Regions from separate parts of the Pseudoalteromonas sp. SCSIO 43101 genome, predicted to be linked through region 2. Evidence: riboswitches for the same ligand, from Rfam matches in the RefSeq annotation. Region 2 holds a riboswitch; the other holds the start of a gene.
What was found. Region 2 has a riboswitch for lysine ahead of dapA (4-hydroxy-tetrahydrodipicolinate synthase). Riboswitches for the same ligand answer to the same signal wherever they lie in the genome.
Positions count from the first base shown of each region.

Region 1 (10,608 bases), 1.8 Mb from region 2:
CCATCACGGTTAACACGCCATTTTCTGCACCAGCTTGACCACCAGAGACCGGCGCATCTAAAAATGCAATACCCTGCTGTTTAGCTTGAGCTCCTACTTCACGTGCAACTTCAGCCGACGTTGTGGTGTGGTCTACTAAATAGCTCCCCTCATGCATACTTACAAGAACACCATTTTCACCATAAACAACTGAACGTAAATCGTCATCATTGCCTACACACATGAAAACGATATCAGCACCTTTAGCTGCTTCACTTGGCGTTTCACAATAACTACCTTGATATTCTGAAACCCACTTTTGCGCTTTAGCTGTTGTGCGGTTGTAAACTGTCACGTTGTGACCTGCGTTAGCAAGGTGACCCGCCATTGGGTAACCCATTACACCTAATCCGATGAAGGCGACTTTCATTGACATAAAACTGACCTATTTGAGTGATAAATTAGTAACAATTTCATTATCTCAACCGATTAACTAAAAAGCGAATGAAAAAAAGTTCATTTAAACCAGTCAAAAACACACAGGTAACACATGGATAGTATATATCGTTTCAACGCCCAGCTTGCATCTGGTGAAAATTTTAGCCTTGAATCGCTACAAGGAAAAACAGCGCTTATCGTCAATATTGCCAGTAAATGTAATTTTTCAGTGCAAATGGCAAGCCTTGAAAAGCTCTATCAAGACTATAAACAGCAAGGATTTACTGTGCTTGGGTTTGCATGTAATCAATTTGGCCACAATGAGCCCCTTGATGGCAATGAGCTACAAGCTTTTTATCAGCAGCACTTTGATGTTAGTTTTCCTATTTTTAACAAAGTATTAGTTAACGGCCCTGATGCCCACCCTTTATTTAATCATTTAAAGTGTCATACCCGTGGAATTGCACAAAACCGCGCAATTAAATGGAATTTCACCAAATTTCTTATAAACTCAGAGGGTCAACTCGTTGCGCGATATGCCCCGCGTACCAAACCCGAAACCCTCAAAATGGTGATAGAGAGTAATTTAAATGATGAAACTGGCCTTATTCAGTGCGCAAAAATATGAGCAACCGTTTTTTGAAAGGAATCTAACTGAATTCGCTGACTCTGTTTCGCTCAGTTATTTTGAGCAGTCTTTAAACATCAATACAACTCCTCTTTGTAAAGGCTTCGATGCGGTGTGCGTGTTTGTAAACGATACTGTCGACAAGCACGTCATTGCAGATATGGCAGCTGTAGGCGTAAAAGCAATCTTATTACGCTGTGCAGGTTTTAATAATGTAGACCTTGATGCAGCCAAAGAGCATAACATCAAGGTTTGCCGCGTCCCGGCTTATAGCCCCGAAGCTGTCGCAGAGCATTGTATTGCTCTAATGCTAACGCTCAACCGTAAAACCCACAAAGCCTTTAACCGTGTACGTGAAGGTAACTTTGATTTAAACGGCTTACTTGGCTTTAATCTGTTTAAAAAAACCATTGGGATTATAGGCTGTGGCAAAATCGGTTTAGCTTTAGTGAATATTTTAAATGGCTTTGGGGCTAAAGTACTCGTTTGTGACCCAATGGCAAGTGAAGGCCCTTATACTTTATGTGATTTAGACACATTGCTCACACAAAGTGATGTCATCTCTTTACATTGCCCACTCAACGAGCACACCCATCATTTAATTGATGCCAGTGCATTTAAAAAAATGAAAGACGGTGTTATGTTAATTAACACCTCTCGTGGTGCACTTCTCGATAGCCAAGCATGTATTCAAGCGCTTAAGTCTAAAAAGCTCGGACACTTAGGACTTGATGTGTATGAGCAAGAGTCAGAGTTATTCTTTAAAGATCATCGCGAAGAAATCATGCAAGACGATATTTTCTCACGCCTTATTAGCTTTCCGAATGTGTTAGTGACAGGCCACCAAGGCTTCTTCACCCAAGAAGCGCTTAGCGAAATAGCCTGCACCACACTACAAAGTGCTAATGAAATAAGCCAAGGCTTACCATTAACTAACGAAGTTAGTTAATGAGTGCGTACCTTAGACTAAAAAAGGCGTGAGGTTTAAACCCCACGCCTTTTTACTTTTGTCTTTTACCTCGAAACTAAAAACTTGTAACTCGCAGCTCAAGACTCTATTTCAACAACGCCACGTTCACAAATACTGCTGTCATTAATAACGGGCACACAAAGCGAATATACTGAGCAAACCAATAATGAGGGCCGCTCGAGACTTGATGCAATTTATTACCACGTTGCCATAACCAGCCTACAGTAATGAAATAGAACAGTCCCATTAAAGGAAGTTGGTACTGCGTAAGCACCATAATCACCAAACCAAATAACCAGTCAAAATTTAAGATAATAACTGACGAAGCGATAAAGACGATTAAAGTTACAAATAAAGTCGCTTTTTTGCGCTCTATACTGTGGTTCTCAACTAAAAATGCCACTGGAATTTCAGTTGATGAAATTGTTGATGTAACAGAAGCTATTGACATTAACACGAAGAACAATAAACCAACGAGTAAGCCCATTTGCCCCATAGTACTAAACAGCTCAGGTAAAATTGCAAAAATTAACTGCCCTTCACCTACTAATTTACCGTTGCTAAACACTTCTACACCGTTATGCTGAGCAACAAAAATAGCTGGTATAATCAATAAACCCGCTAAAAAGGCAACCCCCGTATCTAGCAACGCCACTGTTCCGGTTAGTTTAGGAAGGTTCGCATCAGGCTTTAAATATGAGCCATAAACCATCATACAGCCTACACCTAACGACAATGAAAAGAACGCTTGCCCCATTGCCGCAATAATTAAGTTTGCATCAAGAATTTGACTAAAATCTGGCACTAAGTAGGCTGCAAAGCCATCCATCGCACCATCTAGGGTCGCGATATAAGCAATTAAAGCCACTAATAACACTAGCAATAATGGCATTAAACGGCGTGACCAAGTCTCGATTCCTGATTTAACCCCTTTTAAGATAATACTCGCAGTTAGAATAAGCATCAGCGGCGTAAACACAAAGTTGCGTGCCATTGAATCACTATGCAAAAAGTTACTTAACTCAGTAAAACCCAAGAAGCTAGCGATTGGCTCAAGTGCATACGCTAACATCCAACCTGCGACTATCGAATAAAAACTTAACATCACAATTGCACCAAAGAGGCCAATATAGCCTGCTGCAGCGCCCACTTTAGGAGCCGTATCTTGCCATGCATTGGATAATGCTTTTACCGGATTAGCTTGCGCTTGGTGGCCTAAATACAGCTCAGTATAAAGGGCTGGAAGCGCTAATAAGAAGATAACAATGAAGTAAACAAGTAAAAATGCACCGCCGCCATGGTTTGCCGCTTGTGTTGGAAAGCCCCAAATATTACCTAAACCTACCGCCGCACCTGAAGCGGCTAATACGAAACCTAGTCGGCTGTGAAAGCCGTCACGAACTTGTGCCATACATCTATAAATCTGTTATTATTTTTCCTCATTAAACCATAATTACAGCCAACTGCGTAAACTATTTGAGTTGTTCGTGCTCTTACAAGTTCATTTGCTGTAAAAATAAACAAAACTAAATACGAACCCCCGTATAAGCGTTAAATCATGAGCAGCCACTATTTTTCAAACACCTTAGTTATTAATCTGCAGCCGAACAACACGGCACAGCAAATTATGCTTATGGAAGCATCAAACATCGATATTTCAAGCTTAGCTATTGAAAAATTGCTCAGTGAGTTTGAATTATGTGTACTTGAAAAACGCAAAGTGCCCGCAGCTAAACAAGAGTATTTAGCGACTCGCTTAACGTTAAAGTATTTATACAAACATACTTACCCTCATGATGATTTAGCGCTCAATGAAATATCAAGCCAATTTGATGACAAAGACAGTAAGCTGAAACTACATACACCCGTTAGAGAGTCTGTTTGGGCTTGCTTATCTCATTCAAATGGTTTGATAGGTGCTGCCCTCAACCCAGCTCAGCAGCTGCTTGGTTTTGATATTGAACAAAGCAACAAACCTCGCCCTTTTATCAAGCTTGCAAAGCATTTTTATCATCAAGATGAAGTTGACTTAATCAGCAGTTTTGATGCACCCGATGAACAGGCACAGTGTTTTTTTAGAATTTGGACATTAAAAGAAGCCCTTGCTAAGGCAAGTGCTCAGCCGATTGCGAAACTGCTCGCTCCCAATGTATTTGAAGAAATACGTAAACATAATTTCTGCGCTAGCAGTAATTGTATTGAAGGCTTTGACATAAGTGTTGTGGCACAAAAAAGCACTGACTGGCAGTGCTCTTTTATTAGCTTTAGCGACTTACGCCGCGACTTGGCTTTCTAATAATCGGCTGTGAATTGCCTGCACAACGTCATCTGACTCGCTTTGCTCCACCAAAAAGCACAGGTTATGTTTACTTGCACCGTGGCAAATTAAACGAATATTAAAGTCGCTTAATACCTGCATTAAATTCATTTCTTGCTGACGTAATTGAATTTCAGAACCAATTAAAGCCACCAGCGTTAAGTTATTCTCGACCGACACATGACAAAACTCAGAAAGCTTATCTAAACAAGCTTGATCCAGCTCTGGACGTGATGCATTTGGCGCGTTATCCAAAGTAATTGCAACACTAATTTCTGAGGTTGTAACCAAATCAACTGAAATATTAAACTCACTTAAAATGGTGAAAACACGCGCTAAGAAACCACTAGCAAGGAGCATTTCTGGGCTTTTGACTGTTAATAGAATTTGGTTTTTACGCTGTGTTACTGCACGAATACCTGGTTGCTGAGATTTTTCTTTTTCAATCCATGTACCACCTAATTTTGGCTCACGGCTTGAACCAACAAACACACTAATATGACTACGGCTCGCAGGTAAAATGGTTGCAGGATGCAGTACTTTTGCACCAAACGTTGCCATCTCTGCCGCTTCATCAAAACTCAAGCGTGCAATTGGGCTTGCTTTAGCGCATAAACGCGGATCAGTACTGAAAATACCCACAACATCAGTCCAAATATGCACGCTTTTTGCGTTAATTGCTTCTGCAAGTAATGCCGCGCTGTAATCTGAACCTCCACGCCCTAAAGTGGTTGTTTGATTATGTTCATTGCTACCAATAAAACCCTGAGTTACTACAACGTGGTCAGCAAGTAGCGGCACTAAATGCTCTTTAGCAGCCGCAGCGGTTGCTGCAACATTCGGTGTTGCTTTAGCAAATTGGCTATCTGTTTTTAGCACCTTGCGTACATCAAAACGCACCGCATCAAGACCTTGCCCACGCAATACTTGTGTAAATAAATACGATGATAAACGCTCACCAAAGCTAAGTAGCTCATCTTGCTCCGCTACTGACTTAACCCCTTCTGATGCCAGTTTTTGAAAGGCTTTGAGGGTTTCATTAAAGCCATGAGCTAAGTCAGCATCAAGCGATAGCTCAGCTAAAATAGCTTCTTGAATGGCTACCACACCTGTGATGTGCTCGTCACGCTCAGCCGCGCTCAAATCAGCTTTACACAATGCAACTAAATGATTTGTCACGCCAGCACTGGCACTCACAGCAACAATACGAACTTGATTATCAGCACAAATGATTTCTGCGCAGCGGCTCATAGCATCAAAGTTAGCTACACTGGTGCCACCAAATTTTGCAACAACGTAATCTGATTTTGTGTTGGCGGCTAATTGGGTATTCATGTCGTCTCCTTTTGTGGAAAACTATCCACAGTAATTCAAGAAGAACTCGGCAAGGGGGTGCTTTGAAAATAAAGAGTAGTCCATGCCAGAAGCTCTCCACCTAGTTTGGTGACAGTTTTGAGGATTCAGCCCCATAAACCGAAAAGTAACCGTGACGTCCGGCTAATTTTCTCGGCGAGTACTTCCCTCATTAATGGTCATCGGCGTTCGTCACCTCACATTAACTACCTAAGTATCGCACCTCTTCTGAATGTTAAGTTAACACCTGGTTAAAATAACAAAGCCTGCTAAAAAAGCAGGCTTTGAAAGTTAACGTTTAGACGTCTAGCTGTCAAGTTGTTTTATGAAATTAAACTGCCTGCTAAGTGCGACCCGTAATAGCCAACGGTATAAGCAATTAATAAATAAACCGACATTTTAAGATAGCTCATAAAGGTCAGTGCTTTTACTTTACTCATGGCGATAATACCTGCCGCAGAGCCGATAATAAGCATTGAACCACCTACCCCTGTTGCGTATGTAAACGACAACCACTGCTGTGGACTCATCACAATATCTGCTTTTAAAAGTGCTGCAGTTAAAGGTACGTTATCTACCGCTGCTGATAATAGCCCCATCATGTAGTTTGCATACTCAGGCGCCATCAACTCATATAGGTGAGTAAACTTAGCAAGCATACCTACTTCTTTTAATGCACCAACCAGCAATAACACACCTACGAAGAACAATAAGGTGTCGTACTCAATCTCACGAATATAATCGATAATTTTTTTGTTGACGTCTTTTTTGCGCATTAAGAATTGCGCAACCAAAAACATTAGTGATAAACCAAATAAAAAGGTTAAAAGCGGTGGCACATTATAAAGCACACTCAAAGTTAACGTGGCAATAATCGTCGAGAAGAAGATAACCGCAATGGTAATATCTGTTTTTTCAATACGACGAGCTGTTTGCTTTTCAAATACTACATTACCCGACATACCTACAGATAACATTGCCGCAAGCAGTGCAACACTTGTCAGTGCAGGCGCAATTAATAATAGTAAATTAGCAATGGTGACCTTTTCGTCTAAGAAAATCATCAGAGTTGTAACATCACCCGTGATCAACGACACCCCACCCGAGTTAACACTAAATACAATCAAGGTTGCATATTTTATTAATTTTTTAGGATCTAATTTTAGTGACATCACCACCGCAAGTGAAATTAAAGTCGCAGTTATATTGTCTGATATCGATGAAAATAAGAAAGAAAAGCCACCAATCAGAAACATCAACTTTCGTTCACTGATTTGATTTGGCATAATTTTATGAACAATATTCTGGATAAAGCCTTTAGAGTTTAAATACGCAACAAAGGTCATCGCTGCCATTAAAAACAGCCACAAAGTCGCGATCTCTAATATATTGTGATCCAGTTGATGTTGTATGGTTTCTGGGCTTTGCCCATGAATTGGAGAGATAAATAAGATAATCCAGCATAAAGTGCCAAAAAAAAGCGTCGTTTTGGCCTTGTTTACATGGATAATATCCTCTATAACGATAAGCAAAAATGCCACCGCTATCAGGGTTAGGATAAGTGGGGTTACCATGGTGTTTGAACAACCTTTATAATAATGTAAAAATTGTAAGTCGAGTGTTTCGGCGCGGATTCTAGCAGCATAGAAAGCATAAAACTATTATCAATTACATAATTTACTACTAATCGCTAACACCTAAGTCTGAATTTACTGGAGCCTTATGATCCCAGCTAAAAAGTTATTAAATACCCTTACTGGACATTGGGGGGTGTTAGAACTGCTATTTAAACGTTTTAAGATGGCTGATTTCAGTTTGAAAGACGTACAAAATGCGATAAAACAAAAACAACCTTCATGGTCAAATGAACGCATTTATAAGGAAACAAATCGTTTATTAAATCAAGATATTATCATTCCATTAGCGAAATCATCGCAATTAGAAATCAATCGAGCGATTGCTGATTTTGCGACTTTCTTGCTACAAGAAGAACACCTAGGTCTTGCCCAAGAAATTAGTGTACTAGTTGATGATTTAGCTCGCCTTGGTAGTCGCTTGGCTAAAGCAGGTGAAATTGAAGATTACGACGAGCTACGCCGCTTTAGCCGTATTATGGATGATCGGGTACGTAAAATAATGAAATTGTTTGCCCACAATGAAAACGCGATTTTAAATATTGTTGAGCAAGCTAAAGCAAACAACGCCGTGCAATCTTTGCAAAAGCGCTATCAAGCAGTGATCGAAGCGTTTGATGAATACATTGAACCTATGCTTGAAATGGTTGATATACGTGGTGACTTCCACGCTTGCTTTAACACCATCGAAACGCAAATAAGCGCACAAATCGAACAAATTGACCGCCTAGGTAAGTCATATCAAGACAAACGCATGCTTGAGCAATTGCGAACCCGTATTTTAGAAATGCATTTAGTTGGTCGTGAAAGCTTACGTAAAAGCGCCGATATGCTAATGCCGCTACGTGAAGAATTACGCCGTAACAACCTAATTACTCGCCAAGCAGCCAAAGTACTTGGTTTAGTGCGTAAAAATGGCGTCGATAACATGCTAAGTGCGGTACAACCTAACTTTGTCTCGGATGCACAACGCTTTTCACTTGGTCAACAACGTCATATCGTGGCCTATATGGCAGGCTTAGTCGACTTTGAGCACGATGAATATCAGCTACCAGAGCATGATGATGTGCCCGCCTATCAAAGCCCGCATATCCCTGATTACAACGACGTTAAAACACAATTTAGAAAACGCTTTAAAAAAGCCAGCAAAAAAGCTCAGCCGCTGCTTAGTTTCTTAGATGAAAGCTACCCAGATCTAGAAGCTGACGAAATGCTGTTCTTGTATCAAAAATTAATTAGCGATGGCGACCTTGAAATTAGCCAAAGCCAAGAGAAAGTAAAAATAAAAATTGCCCAGCAACACTTCTCTCTTTACCCATTTAACTCATCGATTGCTGACGATAAAAAAGCAACAGAGCAATAACCATGACAGATATTAATTTAGATGATTTAACGCATCTGCAAGCTATTAATAAAAAGCTCACGTCAGGCTACCACATTAGTGAACAAGACACGCTGATGTGGCAAGAGCTTGACCAACACATTGATGCCTACCGTGCCCTTTTTAATGCACTCGGCCATGACCTACAGCATGATAGCCGTGGCTATTACTATTTTGGTAGTGACGAGAGCACCCCAAACATGGGTAAAATTTCACGTGCCATCGCGCTGACTATCTACATCTTGATTGAGCACTATGCCAATACTGGTAAAGATCCTATGCGTGCCTTATTTGACGAGGTAAACGACCTTGAACTGATGCAAACCTTAGTGCAAATCAACAAGCACTTGTTTGATCAATTAGAAATATTCTCTGGCTCAGATTTACGTAAAGATGTGTACCTACGTATGGTGCGTTTAGGCCTTGCTCGCGAAGTAGAAAATGGCTTTATGCTGCAAGCGCCAATTTATCGTTATATCGATGCATTAATGGAAGTAAACGAAGAAACCTATCTAGGAGATGACGAATAATGCAAAGCCAAAGCCTTTACGGACTCAGCAAACTTGCGCTTTTAAATACCGCAGGCTATGCAAAATGCGTGATCCCACTGGATAAAAGTAGCTCAATTTGTGCACCGAATAATACCGGTAAAAGCTCGGTTATTAATGCCCTGCAATTTCCGTTAATTAATGATTTACGCTTAACAGAATGGGATGGCCACGATTTAGACGAAACTCGTAAGTTCTACTTTTCGTCAGATCAATCCTATATTTTACTTGAAGCTGACCTACCTAATGGCCCTGTGGTTATTGGTGTTGCTGGCCTTGGTAAAATTGCTGGTTATGCGCATCAGTTTTTTTGCTATCAAGGTAAGTTAAACCTAGAACACTACACCCAAGGCAAGACAATTGTTAAATTCACCAAGCTTTTTAATCACTTAAAAGAGCAAGGTTTCAACCCAATTGAATTAAAAGCGCAAGAGCTGAACGCCCTACTTACTGGCGGCGCAACCCCGTTTGATGGCGATATCAATTTAAAGATGATCCCACTCAATAACGTGCAAGACTCTGCAATTTACAAAGAAATTTTCCGCCGTATTCTTAACTTGCACAAGTTAGGAGCCAGTGATGTTAAGCGCTTTATGTTACGTGTATTTGAGCGTCATATGTCAAATTCACGGGTCGATTTTTATGAAGTATGGCGACGTTCATTCGATAAGGTAAATCGCGCTAAACGTGAATTAAAAGCCCTTGAGTCAATGCAAGAGCCTATCGCAGCCCTTGAATCTATGCTTGAGAATCAAACGGTTTTAAAAGGCAAACTTGCCGCCTATGCGCCAAAAATTGACCAAGCACTGATTGACTTTGAAACCTATCAACAAGAGCAACTCACTGAGCTAAATATTGCCCTTGAAGATATCGAGCACGAAAAACATGAGTTCGACCAAAAGCAGCAGCTGTATATTCAGCAATCACGTGACATTGAGCGTAAGCAAACTCAAATTGAGCAGTGGTTTTTAGACTATCGAGCACTTAAATCTGAGTTTGAACTAGTTAACAAAGCCACCTTAAAAGTAAGCCTTACGCAGCTTAAACAAGATTATGAGTCGCTTTCGCATTCATTAAGCAGTGCCCAAGGTCAAAGCTTACACACGCTTGATTACCGTATTAGCGAAACACAAAAGCAAATTAAGAGCTTAAAACTACAGCTAAAGAACCTCGAGTTCAATTTATTCACCCGTATGCGTGAAGATTTATCTTTAAAAGAAGTTGAAGAAATTTCGCGTATTTTAAACCCAGATATCTTATCGTTTGCCACCACCAGCAATGGTGATGTTGATATCACAGACGAAGATGCCTTCGGTGAGTTTTTAGAGCAGTTATCGGCAAACGTAAAAGGCGGTGTACT
Region 1 is NZ_CP072673.1:2,105,106-2,115,713, forward strand. Features, by position in the region: gene J8Z25_RS09780 (NAD(P)-dependent oxidoreductase) at 1-415, opposite strand, end outside; gene J8Z25_RS09785 (glutathione peroxidase) at 530-1,045, shown strand; gene J8Z25_RS09790 (2-hydroxyacid dehydrogenase) at 1,011-1,994, shown strand; gene J8Z25_RS09795 (sodium-dependent transporter) at 2,101-3,426, opposite strand; gene J8Z25_RS09800 (4'-phosphopantetheinyl transferase family protein) at 3,574-4,311, shown strand; gene lysC (lysine-sensitive aspartokinase 3) at 4,288-5,667, opposite strand; lysine riboswitch at 5,749-5,921, opposite strand; gene nhaD (sodium:proton antiporter NhaD) at 6,009-7,259, opposite strand; gene J8Z25_RS09815 (MksB family condensin complex protein) at 7,408-8,682, shown strand; gene J8Z25_RS09820 (condensin complex protein MksE) at 8,685-9,230, shown strand; gene J8Z25_RS09825 (Mks condensin complex protein MksF) at 9,230-10,608, shown strand, end outside.
Region 1: it holds a riboswitch for lysine, as region 2 does, so the genes downstream of both, lysC (lysine-sensitive aspartokinase 3) here and dapA (4-hydroxy-tetrahydrodipicolinate synthase) in region 2, are expected to answer to the same signal.

Region 2 (10,608 bases):
TCGATTGGCTTAGGATAAGCTGATGTATGACAGAAAGACTGCATTGTTAAATCTGCAGAGAAACCTAAACACGCTAGATCTTTAAGTTCGTCACGCGTCATAGGACCTGTTGTATCTTGCGAACCAACAGTTGTCATTTTCGGCTCACAGTATTGACCAGGACGTACGCCAGGCATGTTACATGCTTTACCAACCATCTTCTGAGCTAATGTGAAGCCTTTACCAGAATCAGTTACAAGAGCTGGCTTACGGAAGATATCTTCAGCTTCCATACCTAGTGATGCACGCGCTTTATCAGTTAAACCACGACCGATGATAAGTGGAATACGACCGCCAGCACGAACTTCATCAAGAATTACGTCTGATTTAAGAGAGAAAGTAGAGATAACTTCATCTGTACCGTGACGCTTAACAACACCTTCGTATGGGAAGATATCGATTTGGTCACCCATGTTTAGCTCATCAACAGGTAGCTCAATTGGTAACGCACCAGAGTCTTCCATTGTGTTGAAGAAGATAGGAGCGATTTTACCACCTAAACATACACCACCAACGCGTTTGTTTGGTACGTGAGGAATATCATCACCCATGAACCAAAGTACAGAGTTAGTTGCAGATTTACGAGAAGAACCCGTACCAACTACATCACCAACGTATGCAAGAGGTAAACCTTTCGTTTTAAGCTCTTCTAGCTGTGCGATTGGACCAACTTCACCTGGTTTGTCAGGATTGATGCCATCACGTTCATTCTTCAGCATTGCTAAAGCATGTAGTGGAATATCAGGACGTGACCATGCATCAGGTGCAGGAGAAAGGTCATCAGTATTTGTTTCGCCAGTTACTTTGAATACTGTAACTGAGATTTTTTCAGCAACTGCAGGCTTGTTTACAAACCACTCAGCATTTGCCCAAGATTCGATTACTTGCTTAGCAAACTCGTTACCTGCTTTCGCTTTTTCTTCTACATCGTAGAAAGCATCGAACATTAATAATGTGTTTGATAAACCTTTAACAACGATTGGTGCTAGCGCTTCGTCATCTAAAAGATCAATCATAGGTGCGATGTTGTAACCACCTAACATAGTACCAAGTAGCTCAGCTGCTTTTTCTTTTGATACAAGTGGAGAGCTCGCTTCACCTTTTGCAACTGCAGCTAAGAAACCTGCTTTGATGTAAGCAGCATCATCAACACCTGGTGGTACGCGATTAACTAGAAGATCAACAATAAATTCTTCTTCGCCTGCCGGTGGATTTTTGATTAGTTCAATAAGATCAGCCGTTTGCTGAGCATCTAATGGCGCTGGTACGATACCTAACGCGGCACGTTCTTCTACGTGTTTACGATATTCTTGTAGCACAATATTGCCCTCTTGGTGACGTGAAAGTACTCGGTAGTAGTAAGCTAAATACCAATTAAGACCCAGTACTTATAGTATTCTGACGGTTAATTATAAAGCTTTTAAGTATAGATGAAAATCCATGCTGTAGTTAGAGGCTTTAATACTCACTATAAATAGCATGAATAGTACTAGAAAAAAACGCTATTCAAATGAATATTTATTAAGAATCATTCCTATCTATCAATTTCTAGGGCTTTAAAATGAAAAAACCCAGCACTAGGCTGGGTTTTAAAATTTGCGTAAAGGGTTAGATTAACGCTCTACTTTAACACGCTCAATAACAGTCACTTTCGCTTCAACACGACGGTTTTCAGCGTGAGCTTCTGGCGTATTTGCTGGGTTTTTAAGACGCTCTTCACCTAAACCAACAGTAGTAAGACGCATTGGGTCAATGCCATCTTCAATTAGTTTCTTAGCAACAGCATCAGCACGTTTTTTAGATAACCACTTGTTATAGTCAGCTTTACCTACTGACGAAGAGTGACCTTCAAGTACTACGTCTGTTCCTGGGTGCTCTTTCAAAAACGCAGCAGCAGCATCAATATCGTCTAAGTATTGTTGAGATACTTTAGATGTATTGTTAGGGAATGTGATTAGTAAAGTCTTAGACACTTCACGGTCTTCATACAATGTACAACCAGTACCATCAACAGCATCTGTCATTGGTGTATTTGCACACTGGTCATCAGCATCTGGGATATTATCTCCATCGCTATCTACTGGCTCAACAGCTACAGGAACAACAGTTGGAGCTGGCTCTACTGGCTCAGCAGGAGCGCTTTGATCACCAAATATATAGCTAAGACCTAGCTTTGCACCAACATCTGTGTAACCACGGTCAAGACCTTGATATAAAGATGTTTCAGCGTTGAATGCAAAGTTATCGGTGAAGTAATGTTGGTAACCGGCACCTACGTTAGCAAACATTAGATCTTCATCAACAGCATCAAGATTTTTTAAACCAAAAATACCGTAGAAAGGACCACCGCCAAAATGATATAAGCCATCAATACCGTAACGCTTACCACTTTCAGAGCCACTTACAGTGGTACCGGCTGTGGTTTCAGCGCTCCAGTCAAAATCCATATCAGCATATTCTAAACGAGCACTCCAATAATCGCTGAAGCGGTAACCTAATTCCAAACCCCACCCAGTTGAGTCATCTACATCTAAACCGCCAGGTGGATAGTCACGGATATTTTCCCAAGAGTTATCATAATAATCGCCAAATGCGCCTATATAAAAACCTTGTTTTTCTGCAGCGATACCTGAAGCACTTGTTGCAGCAAGCGCTAAAGCTATAGTTAGTGATTTTAGTTTCATGTTTCATTCCCTTCCATTTTAGTAACTAAAGGCAGTGTAGCCTACACTCAGTCAAGATAGGTGATGAGTAATTAATCCAAACTTAATAAACTCAAACAACTAGTAAATTTTTATAATTCCATAGCATCAACTAAATACAGCGACATAAAGCACCTTAATAATCCATGTCGGACTGGTGCAAATTACACGTCATTAAAAATAATTATATAACCTAATAATAATTCAACAAGGTGATTAAACACCATACTACAATAATTTGAACTTTGATTAGGTGATTCATATCAATATATGATGGTTATTACATCTAAAATTGGTACAAATTAAGATTAACTTGTTTCTTAGGAAAGTAAATATTGAATTTCATTCAAAAAAAGGCCGGACTAATAAAATTAGTCCGGCCCTAGTTATATATTATTAATTAAATAAGGAATTTCTACCTTAAATATAATAACTTACTTACGAAGTACTTTAACTTTTTCAACGCTCGTGATTTGAGCTTCTACGCGACGATTCTCTGCATGTGCCTCAAGTGTATACGCTTTATTTTTCAAACGCTCTTCACCATAGCCAACCGTAGAGATTCTATCTGAAGAAATGCCGTCTTTAACTAGCTCTTCAGCAACATCTTTAGCACGCTTTTCAGAAAGCATCATGTTGTAATCAGCGTCACCAACTGCTGATGCATGCCCTTCAAGTACTACTGAAGTACCTTCATTTTCTTTCATAAAGGCTGCAACATCTGCAATGTCGCTAAAGTATTGATTAGGTACTTCTGCAACGTCATGCGGGAACGTAACTAGTAAAGTTATAGTTGCCTCTTTTTCTTCATACAGAGTACAACCAGTGCTGTCGACAGCATCAGTCATCGGTGTGTTTGCACACTGATCATCTGCATCCATTACACCGTCATTATCACTGTCAGTTGGTGCAGCGACTACAGGTGCAGGCTCTACCGGAGCAGGCGCACTTTGATCGCCAAAGATATAGCTAATACCCAGTTTAGCACCAACATCTGTATAACCACGATCAAGACCTTGGTATAAAGATGTTTCAGCATTAAAAGCAAAGTTATCTGTGAAGTAGTGCTGGTAACCAGCACCTACGTTTGCGAACATTAGATCTTCGTCAACTGCATCCAGATTTTTAAGACCGAAAATACCGTAGAAAGGGCCGCCACCTAAATGGTATAGCGCATCGATACCGTAGCGCTTGCCGCTTTCTGAACCACTTACAGATGTGCCATCATTAAGCTCTGCATTCCAATCGAAGTCCATATCAGCGTACTCTAAACGAGCGCTCCAATAATCGCTAAAACGATAACCTAATTCCAGACCCCATCCAGTTGAATCATCTACATTTAATCCACCTGGCGGATAATCGCGAACATTTTCCCAAGAGTTATCATAGTAATCGCCGAATGCGCCAATATAAAAACCTTCTTTTTCGGCAGCGAAGCCTGTTGTACTAGTTGCAGCAAGTGCTAACGCAATAGTAAGTGATTTTAGTTTCATTATTTCCTTCCCATTTTCACAATAAAGCTATTGAAGCTAATGTATTTCGAGTACTTAAAACTATATAGCAGCTTAAAAACTAATTTAATGAAATTTTATAAACAGCTATATTTTATATTTACTAATACTTTACTATTAATAAAAGTAATCTATTCAGTGGCAATTTATACTAATTAAAACTTTCAAACTACCAGCATAGTAGTGTAACACCACTTAAAGCAATAATTTACTTTAAATCAATGATATCACCAGTCAATGTCCTGCTCAATCTACGAACATTTTAAAGCGATAAATAACTTTTTTCTTTCAGAGGTGTAACTATCATTTATGTGCCACAGAAAGTTTGATAGTTTTTGTCACCATCACTTGGCAACTCGTACCAACTTTGATGTTCTTTAAAGTATGTGTATGGCTCTGAAATCACTTCAAGAAAATCATTTAATAATAAGCTACTACCTGCTTTTTCAAATTCAGCTATTATGCTTTCTATATTATGATTACGCGGGATGACTGCAGGATTAACGGCTCTCATGACGCTGTAACTTTCAGCAGTTGTTCTTAGCTTCCACTTTAAAACCCACCCTTTCAACCTACAATCCACAGTAAAATCACTTACTAAAGATTCAGTGAGTGCATTAAATGTATTGGTATAATCGAGTTGATGCTGCTTCATTAAAGCAAGTAATTCTGAAACCAAAACATGATCACCTTCTTGCTGACCTGCTAACCCTAATTTCTGCTGCCACATAGCATTAAATGCATCATTAAATTTATCAGCAAAACCATTCACAACCGACGAAAGTTTTTCTACGGCACCATCTTGCTCATCAAATAAAGGAATCAAGCTTTCAGCTAAACGCGCAACATTCCAATTGGCAATATTGGGCTGATTACCAAATGAATAGCGCCCTTGGTTATCAATCGAACTGAACACCGTGTCTAGGTCAAACTGGTTCATCATCGCACATGGGCCATAATCGATAGTTTCACCACTAATCAAAGTGTTGTCGGTATTCATTACACCATGTATAAAGCCAACTCGCATCCAACTTACGACCAGCTCAACTTGTTTATCTAATACAGCAGTTAAAAACTCAATGTAGCGTTGCTCACCAGCACTGCTAATTTCAGAGAAATGACAATTAATTGCGTAATCGACCAGCTTTTCTAGCCCTTCAATATCCCCTTGCGTTGCTAAATATTGAAATGAGCCGACACGAATATGACTTTTAGCTAAACGAGTAACTACGGCGCCTGTACGAGGCGGTTGGCGATATACGGTTTCACCGGTAGCAACGACTGCTAAACAACGTGTAGTAGCAATACCTAGAGCATTAAGAGCTTCACTCATAATATATTCTCGCACCGCAGGACCAATTGCACAGCGACCATCACCACCACGAGAAAATACAGTTGCGCCAGCGCCTTTTAGCTGTAAGTCCCACAATGTGCCATCTTGATCTGCAATAGCACCAAGTAAATGTGCTCTGCCATCACCCAGACGCGGTGAAAAATGACCAAATTGATGACCTGAGTAACCAAGTGCAACTGGTGCAACGTCGTTACTTATTGTTGAACCAGTTAAGAATTTAGCTAAAAACTCGCTGTCATGATTAATCGAAAAATTATCAGCTAACTGATCATTAAACAGTAGCAATTTAGGCTCAGCTACAGCACTAGGCATATCTTCAATCGTGAGCAGTTCACTAATGTCTGTGTATCGAGGTTGCAGTTTCATAATTTTCCTTAACGCGTTGCTACACCTACGCGGTTATCACCTACACCATAGGCAACAAGCTGACTAAGTGCCTGCAGACTATAGCCACTTTGCTGTTGTAATTCATTGAAGAAGTTTTGCGCTGACTGTAGTGACTTTTTAGTTTGTAAGCCACCGTCTATCAACTCGTGGGCACGCAAGTAGGCTTCTACATCACGAGAAAGCAAGAAGGTATCTTTACCTAGCGCCCGTAAAGCGTATGGGCCAGTATTCCCGCCTAAACGTGCACCATGCTTTTTGAGATAAGCCCATAACCCAATAATATTATCACTTGGCCAGTCAGCAATAAACTGACTAAAGCTGCCATGTTTCTCCGCGACTTCATGGATCATATACGCATTTTCAGGGATTGTTTGTACTTTTTTAAAATTACGAACAATTCGTTCATCATTGGCTTTTTGCTCGAGCATATCCGGCGGCATCATTAACAATTTTTCAATGCTAAAATCCCAAAACACTTCGCAAAAACCAGCCCATTTATTGTTAATAACTGACCAATAAAAACCACTTTGAAAGATTTTACGAGTAAACTCTTCTAACCATAAATCATCATGCATTTTGGCAATATCAGTATCATCGAGCGGGTTTGATAGCAGTGCACGCAGCATGTCTTCGCTACCCTTTCGAGATACGGCTCGCTGATAAATATCGTTAAATTTTTCCATCATTTTTCCAATTTATTTGGTTAACGCTAAGTGTACGTAAAAACACGGTTATACGTAACCATGTTGCAAAATTGGTCACTAAAAAACAAACTCATCAGCTTGACACCTAGATGGCTAAAATGCTTTAATCGCCGCCAATACCCTATTTAACTATGTTGGCTTTTACCTTAAAAGCGAGCATAAAGGGCTGGAAGAGGTGCGTTATTCAGGTAACGTATGGGAAGAGCACAGACTCTGTTGATCATACGTGAGGGGAATTAACGCCGAGAAGTAACACCGTTTGTGAGGTGCTTATTTCGGGCGACTGGGCTGAATCCCAGCGACTGTCACCAACAATAGCAAAGCGCTATTGATTAGTTTGGTGGAGAGCTTCTGGTCTTAGTATAATAAGGCCGTCGCGTCTTTATTATTTTAAGCCCATTCGCTCTTCGAATTATACCTTGTTCGAATGACGACATGCGGCCCCATTCAAATGTTCCCGCATATACTCTTCGAATACCTTATAAGTTCGTGAGAGATGATCAACAATTTTGATTTAAATGACTATCCATTATGGACAGCGCTTGTCACGCCATTTTCTGAATCTGGCGAGGTCGATTACACGGCCCTAGAGCAACTGGTCACTGAACAGCAAGCCGCAAATAACGGCATTTTATTGCTTGGCAGTACCGGTGAAGGACTAGCGCTTTCACTTAAAGAACAACAAGCCATTGTCGAGCATGTTTGCCAATTGGCACCGAGTGTGCCACTGATGATCGCTGTGGGTGGCATGAACCTAAAGCAGCAAATTGCATGGGTTGAATACTGCAATCAGCTGCCAATTCATGGCTACCTGTTAGGCTCACCTCTGTATGCAAAACCTGGTGTTGTGGGTCAAACACATTGGTTTGAAAGCCTACTTAACGCTAGTCATCACCCTTGTATGTTGTATAACGTACCAGGGCGCAGCGCAGTTGAAATTTCACCACAGGTAATTAAAAACCTTGCCGACCACAAAAACCTTTGGGCTTTAAAAGAAGCCAGCGGCGATATTAGCAAGTTTGAAGGCTTTAGAACGGCATCGCCAAAACTTGCCATTTTCAGTGGCGATGATGCACTTATGCCGTATTTTGCTCAAGCCGGTGCAAAAGGTTTAGTTTCGGTTGCCGCTAATGCTTGGCCAAGCCAAACCCATGAGTTTGTTAAACGCTGTTTAAGTGGTCAATACCCAAATCTATTCACTGATTGGTCGCAAGCAATTCAAAGTCTATTTGCTGTAGCAAACCCAATCCCCGTAAAAGTACTGATGCACCTGCAAGGTAAAATAAATACCCCGCATTTACGTCCGCCACTTACGCATTTAGAGCTTGAGCAAACAGACGGCATCACCCACGCAAATAACACTATTTTATCTTGGAACTAAAAACAGGTTTTATCATGAGCTGGTTAGAATTATTAAACAACTTAGAATCAGGCGCAGTTCGCGCAGCAACACAAGACGAGAACGGCAACTGGCATGCTAATATTGAAGTTAAACAAGGCATTTTAGAAGCATTTAAAAATGGCACTAACACCGAGTTCCCAGGTGGTTTTGTTGATAAGCACAACTTAGCACCACAAGGCTTTTCTGCAGATGCTGGTGTGCGTATGGTACCAGGTGGTAGCAGTGTTCGTCGTGGTGCACACGTTGCTAAAGGCACTATTATTATGCCACCAGCGTATGTAAATATTGGCGCGTTCATCGACGAAGGTACTATGGTCGACAGCCACGCATTAGTGGGTTCATGTGCACAAGTGGGTAAAAATGTTCACCTAAGTGCAGCAGTACAATTAGGTGGCGTGCTTGAGCCTATTGGTGCAAGCCCAGTGGTTATTGAGGATGATGCATTCATCGGCGCAGGCTGCGTAATTGTTGAAGGTGTAGTTGTGAAAAGAGGCGCGGTACTTGCGCCGGGTGTGCGTTTATCTGCAACCATTCCAGTCTACGACTGTATTAATGAGCGCCAGCTAAACAAAGGTGAAGCAATCCCAGAAAACGCGATTGTGATCCCAGGTTCTCGTCCTGCTTCAAACGCATGGGCTCGTGAGCAAGGCCTAAGCATGTCTTGTGCATTGATCGTGAAATACCGAGATGAACAAAGCGATGCATCATTACTGTTAGAAGAGGTTTTACGTTAATGAGCTTTATGAGCACGCCCATCAAGCAAGCAGTTGAACAAGTAGCAACGCACCTTGATACGCCATTTTTTATCTATGATTTAGATAAATTAACTGCACATTTAAATCAACTGACGGCGCAAACCGATGTGAAACTTTGGTACGCAGTCAAGGCCAACCCGCTGTCTCGCATTATTCAATGTTTAGACAGCGCAGGGTTTAATTTTGATGTTGCAAGTAAAGGTGAACTTGAGCAAGTACTTGCTCAAGGCATCGATAGCGAGCGCGTGCTCAATACTGGGCCTGCAAAGAGCCCTAAACAAATTTCACATTTTATTGCTCGCGGTGTACGTACTTTTGTGGCAGAGAGCATTAACCAAGTTCGCTGGTTAAACGAACAAGCAACAAAAGCAAATTGCCAGCTGCAAGTATTATTGCGTGTACAACTACGTTGGCCAGACAGTGAAAAGAACCCACTTGGCGGCGATAGTCTCACCCCCTTTGGTTTGGGCTGTGATGAATGGCAAGCACTAACAGTAAGTAATTACCCAGCACTTAACTTTGATGGTCTGCATATTTTCCAATGGGGCAACATGCTCAGCACCGATAAACTCGCTGAGCTATGGCGTGCCATGATTGAGCCATTACAACGACTCGCTAACTCATTAAATATTAACCTTAATGTTCTCGATTTGGGTGGTGGCCTAGGCATTCCTTATACTCAAGATGCTAACCGACTTGATTGGTCTGCACTTATCGAGACTCTGGCGAGCATTAAAGCGGATGCCGGTGTCAATGAGCTTTGGATGGAACTTGGTCGCTATGCAGTGGGCGAATGTGGTCATTACGTAACGCCGATTGTTGAGCGTAAAGAAAATTACAATCAACAGCAGGTGATTTTATCAGGCGGTATTAACCATTTACTTCGCCCAGCTGTGACAAGCCAAGATTTTCCTGCGGCGTTACTACGCGAATCGACGGCTGAGCCTGCAGCAATGACGTTATACGGCCCACTTTGCACCGCGCTTGATTGCTTAGGTGAGCACCTCTTAGCTAGCGATTTAAATGAGCAAGACTGGTTGGTATTCAGCCAGTGTGGTGCATACGGCTTTACCGAAAGTATGCCGTACTTTTTATGCCACGAATTAGCGGCTGAATACATCCTTGAACAAGGCAGTATTGAGTGCATCCGTAGCGTTGAAGATGCTAGCTATTATTTAAGGTAATCGCCATGAGTAAAGAACTAATCAGCCAAGAGAATATTGTGGTTGGCGAGATTGCCAACGGCCTTCCACTGACAATCCCTGTGTATCGCTTAAAAGGCGATGGCACAGGACCAAGCGTGTATATACAAGCTAATATGCATGGCGCAGAAGTACAAGGTAATGCAGTAATTTATCAGTTACTTGAACAGCTAAAATCTCTAAAGCTACGTGGCGACATTACTCTTGTGCCTTATGCCAACCCAATTGGTTGTAACCAAAAATCAGGTGAGTTTACTCTGGGTCGCTTCGATCCAATTACTGGTACCAACTGGAACCGCATGTACCGCTTTAACAAAGCATTACCCTCACAGATTGCTGAACTGCACAAAGGCAGTGATGATGCGACTCTTAAAGCTGCATTCAAAGAGGCACTCGTTACTGACATCGACAGCCAACTAACCGGTCCTGACTACAGCTTAACAACAGGTAAGCGCATTGCTCTGAACCTGCAAAAGCTTGCGCATCAGGCGGATATTGTTTTAGACCTACACACAGGACCTATCTCAAGTCAGCACCTCTATTGCCCAGAAT
Region 2 is NZ_CP072673.1:182,892-193,499, reverse strand. Features, by position in the region: gene acnB (bifunctional aconitate hydratase 2/2-methylisocitrate dehydratase) at 1-1,358, opposite strand, end outside; gene J8Z25_RS00945 (OmpA family protein) at 1,653-2,723, opposite strand; gene J8Z25_RS00940 (OmpA family protein) at 3,176-4,234, opposite strand; gene J8Z25_RS00935 (protein adenylyltransferase SelO) at 4,560-5,972, opposite strand; gene J8Z25_RS00930 (DNA-3-methyladenine glycosylase I) at 5,981-6,676, opposite strand; lysine riboswitch at 6,860-7,056, shown strand; gene dapA (4-hydroxy-tetrahydrodipicolinate synthase) at 7,194-8,078, shown strand; gene J8Z25_RS00920 (2,3,4,5-tetrahydropyridine-2,6-dicarboxylate N-succinyltransferase) at 8,093-8,833, shown strand; gene J8Z25_RS00915 (PLP-dependent decarboxylase) at 8,833-10,038, shown strand; gene J8Z25_RS00910 (succinylglutamate desuccinylase/aspartoacylase family protein) at 10,044-10,608, shown strand, end outside.